One region of the Leptothrix cholodnii SP-6 genome, then DNA from elsewhere that is predicted to be linked to it. Evidence: predicted binding sites of a transcription regulator. Region 1 holds the regulator's gene; the other holds the start of a gene.
What was found. The regulator NrdR, encoded in region 1, represses ribonucleotide reductase genes. The targets are predictions, from matches to a motif close to CACNANATNTNGTG.
Positions count from the first base shown of each region.

Region 2: a site for NrdR is predicted at 1,938-1,951, ahead of LCHO_RS01925 (ribonucleoside-diphosphate reductase subunit alpha). Genes of this name have one in related genera too.

Region 1 covers NC_010524.1:3,230,479-3,233,885, forward strand. Annotated here, with positions in the region: gene glyA (serine hydroxymethyltransferase) at 1-1,227, shown strand, start outside; gene nrdR (transcriptional regulator NrdR) at 1,347-1,790, shown strand; gene LCHO_RS14660 (GspH/FimT family pseudopilin) at 1,911-2,477, shown strand; gene LCHO_RS14665 (type IV pilin protein) at 2,471-2,920, shown strand; gene LCHO_RS14670 (PilW family protein) at 2,926-3,407, shown strand, end outside.
Region 2 covers NC_010524.1:416,370-419,776, reverse strand. Annotated here, with positions in the region: gene LCHO_RS01925 (ribonucleoside-diphosphate reductase subunit alpha) at 1-1,661, opposite strand, end outside; gene ampD (1,6-anhydro-N-acetylmuramyl-L-alanine amidase AmpD) at 2,023-2,652, opposite strand; gene LCHO_RS01915 (sigma-54-dependent transcriptional regulator) at 2,649-3,407, opposite strand, start outside.

The DNA of each region.
Region 1 (3,407 bases):
ACCCTGGCTGCCATCGACCCCGAAATCACCGCTGCGATCGACGCCGAAGTGCGTCGCCAGGAAGAGCACATCGAGCTCATCGCCAGCGAAAACTACACCTCGCCGGCCGTGATGGCCGCGCAGGGCTCGCAGCTGACCAACAAGTACGCCGAAGGTTATCCGGGCAAGCGCTACTACGGCGGCTGCGAACACGTCGACGTGGTCGAGCAACTCGCCATCGACCGCGCCAAGCAGCTGTTCGGCGCACAAAACGCCAACGTGCAGCCCAACTCCGGCTCGCAGGCCAACCAGGCCGTGTTCTTCGGCCTGCTGCAGCCCGGCGACACCATCATGGGCCTGAGCTTGGCCGAAGGTGGCCACCTGACCCACGGCATGCCGCTGAACATGTCGGGCAAGTGGTTCAAGGTCGTCTCCTACGGCCTCGACGCCCAGGAAGACATCGACTACGACGCGATGGAGCGTCTGGCCCACGAGCACAAGCCCAAGCTGATCATCGCCGGCGCCTCGGCGTTTGCGCTGCGCATCGACTTCGAGCGCTTCGCCAAGGTCGCCAAGGCGGTCGGTGCCTATTTCATGGTCGACATGGCGCACTACGCCGGCCTGATCGCCGCAGGCGTCTACCCGAACCCGGTGCCGTTTGCCGACGTCGTTACCACCACCACCCACAAGACCCTGCGCGGCCCGCGTGGCGGCCTGATCCTGATGACCGACGCGGTCGCCAAGCAGATCAACAGCGCGATCTTCCCCGGCATCCAGGGCGGCCCCCTGATGCACGTGATCGCCGGCAAGGCGGTGGCATTTCAAGAGGCGCTGCAGCCCGAGTTCAAGGCCTACCAGGAACAGGTGGTCAAGAACGCGACCGCGATGGCTGAAACCTTGACTGCACGCGGCCTGCGCATCGTCTCGGGCCGCACCGAGAGCCACGTGATGCTGGTCGACCTGCGCCCCAAGGGCATCACCGGCAAGGAAGCCGAGGCGCTGCTGGGCCGGGCCCACATCACCTGCAACAAGAACGGCATCCCCAACGACCCGCAGAAGCCGATGGTCACCAGCGGCATCCGCCTGGGTTCGCCGGCGATGACGACGCGCGGCTTCAAGGAAGAACAGGCCGTGCTGACCGCCAACCTGATCGCCGATGTGCTCGAAGCGCCCAACGACGAAGCCGTGCTCGAGCGCGTGCGTGCCCAGGTTGCGCAACTCACGCGCGACTTCCCGGTGTATCGGTGAGCCCCCACGTCGCTGCGCTCCTGCCCCCCGAGGGGGCGCCCAGCCGCCTTGGGACGGCCCGGCGGCGGCTGGGGCCAGTGAGCCCTCGCGTCGCGGCAGGTCTCTGACGCCACCCGACAGTGCGCTGCCCCTACTGCGGAAACGTTGAAACCACCGTCGTCGAGACCCGCGAGTCCGACGAGGGTGACGCCGTGCGTCGGCGCCGGCGCTGCAGCGCCTGCGACAAACGCTTCACCACCTACGAACGCGCCGAACTGGCGATGCCGGCGGTGGTCAAGAAGAACGGCGACCGGCGCGAGTTCGACCGCGAGAAGCTGCGCGCCTCGATGACGTTGGCGCTGCGCAAGCGCAATGTCAGCGTCGACCTGATCGATGCCGCGATCGCCCGCATCGAGGACAAGGTCTTCACCAGCGGCGCCAGCGAAATGAGCACCTCGCGCATCGGCGAGATGGTGATGCGCGAACTCAAGCGCCTCGACAAGGTGGCCTACGTGCGCTTCGCCTCGGTCTACCGCGAGTTCGAGGACATCGACGCCTTCAGCAAGCTGATCCAGGAAATCTGAGCGTCCTGAGCGGCGCTGGACGATCTCGCGCGCGACCGCAATCCCCCATCGACACCCCCTTAATGGGGACGCCGGCGCCGCGGCGTCTGCCTAGACTGGCTGTACACCACGCAGCCAGACATGACCGAGACCCCCTCCTCTGCCAGCCCCGCCAGCCCGGCCGCCAAGGGCTTCACGCTGATCGAGATGCTGATCACGGTGGCGGTTCTCGCCATCATCCTGACCAGCGTCGTGCCGTCGATGCGGGCATTCGTCGCACGCAGGCATCTCGACGGCGCATCGGCGCAGTTGCAGGCCGACCTGCACTTCCTGCGCAGCAGCAGCGTCGCCCTCAACCAGGCCCTGCGCATCAGCGTGCACAGCGGCAGCGCCGGCAGCTGCTACCTCGTTCACAGCGGCGATGCCGACCAATGCGCCTGCACTTTCGTGGCCGGCGCCGAGCCCGTCGGCAATTGCGAGCCGGGTGCCGAACTGCTGCGCAGCCAGGCCTGGGCCGGCAACGCCGTGGCGGTGCGTGCCAACGTCGCATCGATGCGCGTCGACCCGCGACACGGCACCTTCAGCCCCACCGGAAGCATCGAGATCCAGGCCGGCGACGGCCCGGTGCTGCGTCATGTCGTGAACATCCTGGGCCGCTTGCGGTTGTGCGCACCGGGCACGGCGATCACCGGCGTGGCAGCATGCTGAAACACCGCGGCTTCACGCTCATCGAACTGCTGATCGGCGTGGCGGTGCTCGCCATCGTGTCCACGCTGGCCTGGCCCAGCTATCAGCAGCAGGTGCAACGGGCTCGCAGGGCCGATGCCTACGCCGCCCTCGCCCGCCTGCAGCAGGCCCAGGAGCGCCGACGCAGCCAGCTGCCGGCCTACACCGCCACGCTCGGTGAAGGCGGCCTCGGCCTGAGCGCCGCCAGCACCGACGGCCACTACGCGTTGTCCACCAGCGTCGCCGACGAAACCGCCGGCACGGCCTACCGCGTCAGCGCCAGCGCATCGGGCGCGCAGAGTGCGGACACCGCCTGCCGCCACCTGGCGATCGACGTCGACGGCGGCCGCCTGCAGATGCGCTCGGGCAGCAGTTCCGCGCTGGGCAACGACAGCGCCACCAACCTGCGCTGCTGGAACCTGTGACCGCCATGCCCGACAGAAGCACCGGCCTGGGCCTGATCGAGATCATGGTGGCGATCGCGCTGGGGCTGTTCCTGGTGGCCAGCGTGGCGGCGCTGGTGGTCGGGCAACTGGCCGAACAGCGCCGGCTGCTGCTCGAATCGCGCCTCAACCAGGACCTGCGCGCCACCGCCGACCTGATCGTGCGCGACCTGCGCCGCGCCGGTCACTGGGGCAGCGCCGAACGTGGCGTGTGGTCGGGCGGCCCGACTGCCCCCGCAGCCAATCCCTACGCCGGCCTGCATCCCGGCGCCGACACCGCCGCCGCCAGCCTGGGCTACAGCTACAGCCGCGACACCACCGAAGACCAGGCCAGCGGCAACGCCGAAAAGTTCGGCTTTCGCATCAACACCAACACCCGCGCCTTCGAACTGCGCCTGGCCGGCAACGACATCACGCCCGGCAACGGCGACCAGTGGCAGGCCCTCACCGACCCGGCCCTGCTGCGCGT
Region 2 (3,407 bases), 2.1 Mb from region 1:
TGGCCGGTCTCGAACAGCATCGACAGGATCTTGCGCCACAGGTCGACCGCCCGCACGCGCTTGAAGAAGGTGATCTCGCCGCGGTCCGCGCGGGCTTCATAGGCCGTATAGGCGGCCTCGAAGGCAGTGCCGAACAGGTCGTGCAGGTCTGGGCAGTTGGCGGGCGAGAACAGCGTCCAGTCGCCGCCTTCCATCACGCGCTTCATGAACAGGTCCGGAATCCAGTTCGCGGTGTTCATGTCGTGGGTGCGGCGGCGGTCGTCGCCGGTGTTCTTGCGCAGCTCGAGGAACTCCTCGATGTCGAGGTGCCAGGTCTCCAGATAGGCACACACGGCGCCCTTGCGCTTGCCGCCCTGATTGACGGCCACCGCGGTGTCGTTGACGACCTTCAGGAAGGGCACCACGCCTTGCGATTCGCCGTTGGTGCCCTTGATGTGCGAGCCCAGCGCACGCACCGGCGTCCAGTCGTTGCCCAGGCCACCGGCGAACTTGCTCAGCAGCGCGTTGTCCTTGATGGCGTCGTAGATGCCTTCGAGGTCGTCGGGCACCGTCGTCAGGTAGCAGCTCGACAGCTGCGAGCGGCGCGTGCCGGCATTGAACAGGGTCGGCGTGCTCGACATGAAGTCGAACGCCGACAGCACCTCGTAGAACTCGATCGCACGCGCTTCGCGGTCGATCTCGTTGAGCGCCAGGCCCATCGCCACGCGCATGAAGAAGGCTTGCGGCATCTCGATGCGCTGCTTCCTGATGTGCAGGAAGTAGCGGTCGTACAGCGTCTGCAGGCCGAGGTAGTCGAAGTTCAGGTCGCGCTCGGCCTTCAGCGCCGCGCCCAGGCGAGCCAGGTCGAACTGCGCCATGCGCTCGTCGAGCAGTTCGGCGTCGACACCCTTCTTGATGAAGGCCGGGAAGTAATCGGCATAACGCGCCGCCATCTCGGCCTGCGTGACCTCCTCGCCCAGCACGTCGCGGCGGATGGTGTGCATCAGCAGGCGGGCAGTGACGCGGCTGTAGCTCGGGTCTTTTTCGATCAGCGTGCGCGCAGCCAGGATCGAGGCCTTGTAGACCTCGTCGATCGACACGCCGTCATACAGGTTGCGACGCGTCTCGGCCAGCACCGGCGCGCCGATCGCCTCGGGGCCCAGATCGGCGCACGCGGCCTCGATCAGGCCGGCCAGACGGGCCATGTCGAGCGGCACGCGCTGGCCGCGATCGGTCACCATCACGGCCGGCTCGGCCGCCACCGGCGCACGGCCCTGGCTGGCGCGCTCCTGGGTGCGGCGCTCGCGATACAGCACGTAGGCACGCGCCACGTCGTGGTGGCCGCCGCGCATCAGGCCGAGCTCGACCTGGTCCTGGATGTCCTCGATGTGGAAGCTGCCGCCGCTCGGGCGCGAGCGCATCAGGGCGCGCACCACCGCTTCGGTCAGGCCGTCGACGGTCTCGCGCACGCTGGCCGAAGCCGCACCGTGGGTGCCGTGCACGGCCAGGAAGGCCTTCATCAGGGCGACCGTGATCTTGTGCGGCTCGAAGGCCACCACCGCGCCGTTGCGGCGGATGATCTGATAGCCGACATAGGCCGACGCATTGGCCGCGGCATCGCGGTGGACCTGGCCGACGGTCGGCGCGCGAGAGACGTTGTGGACGGTGCCAGTGGCTTGCATCGGATCTCCTTGCATCGGTCCTGATCGGCTCAGGACCTGCACCGCGACGGCCAGCCGTCGCGGCAAAAAAATGCCCGCACGCACCAAGAAACTCAGCGCGAGGCAGGCGTGAAACAGAGTGGCGACAAGCGCCAGGAATGGGCTGCCCGCCAAGCGGACGAAAGCCCGGAGGCAACCCCTGCCGCATCAATCGGACAGCGCCCGGCGAGGCCTTCGAGAGGCGGTGCCGGGCCACATGGGCAGTGGCTTGTCTGGGCGAAAGGATAACACGGAGAGCACTACATCTAGTGCCAAAACCACGTCGAAGCACTAGCGCTAGTGTGCGGCGTGCGAATCGGCGCAGCAGCGCGGCTCTTGCATTTCAGGCCCTGCGCACGACCGCACGGCACGGCTGGGCGAGCACCTCGGCGGGCACCCACAGGCGCGCGCCGCGCAGATGACGGGCCAGCCGGCACCAGTCGAAACCGGCGCCGGGATCGTGTTTGCGCCCCGGTGCGATGTGCTCGTGACCGACCACCTCCCGCAGCGGCCAGGCCGTGCGTGCATCGCGCAGCAGGCCCGCCAGCACGCGGTATTGCGCGGGCTCGAAACGCTGCCCCTCGAGCCCTTCGAGCTCGATGCCCAGGCTGTGGTCGTTGCAGTTGGAACGGCCCCGCCAACTCGATGCGCCGGCATGCCAGGCACGCTCGCGCACATCGACGAACTGCAGCAGTTCGCCATCGCGCCGGATGACGAAATGGGCCGACACCTGCAGTCCGGCAAGGGTGGCGAAATAGGGATGCGCGGCCGGGTCGAGCCGGTTGGTGAAGAAGCGCTCGATCGCGTCACCGCCGTACACGCCGGGCGGCAGGCTGATCGAATGCACCACCGCCAGATCGATCGATGCACCCACCGGCCGCGACCCGAAGTTCGGGCTCGGCACCCGGCGCGCATCGCGATGCCAGCCACGTGACCATGCGCCGCTGCGGCGCATGCCGCACCCGGGTGTCATTCGAGGCCGGTGCCGTCGACGTCGTCGACCATCAGGCCCTCGCCGGCGACGTGGATGCCCAGGCGCGCCATGCGATAGCGCATCTGCCGCAGGGTCAGACCCATGCTGGAGCCGGCCGCGGTGCGGTTGTAGCGGTGGCGTTCGAGGGCGCGCACCAGCACCGCACGCTCGACCTCGTCGAGGTAGCCGACGAGGTCGGTCGGGATCGCCAGGTCGGCGAGGCTGGCCGGCGGGGCGCCGGTGTCCGCCACGGCAGCCCCCGGCGGCTGGGTCGCCTGCAAGGCGGTCGATGCGGGCGGCGCAACGCCCCAGCCGCCCTCGCCCGCGCGGGCCTGGCCACGCGGCAGCTCGAGGTCGTCGACACAGATCTGCGCCGCGCCGGACAGGGCCAGCGCGCGGTGCAGCAGGTTCTCGAGCTCGCGCACGTTGCCAGGGAAGTCGTAGCGCGCCAGGTGTTCGAGCGCCTGCACGGTCAGCCGCGGGATCTGGGTCAGGCCGGTGTCGGCGGCGATGCGTTCGAGCACGCGGGTGCACAGTTCGGGCAGGTCGTCGCTGCGCTCGCGCAAGGGCGGCACGCGGATCTGGATCACGTTGAGGCGGTAATAGAGGTCCTGGCGGAAACGCCCCGCCGCCACCTCGGTGGCGAGATCGCGATGGGTGGCGCTGATGATGCGCACGTCGAGCGGCACCTCGCTGACCGCGCCCACCGGCCGCACGGCACGCTCCTGGATCGCCCGCAGCAGCTTGCTCTGCAT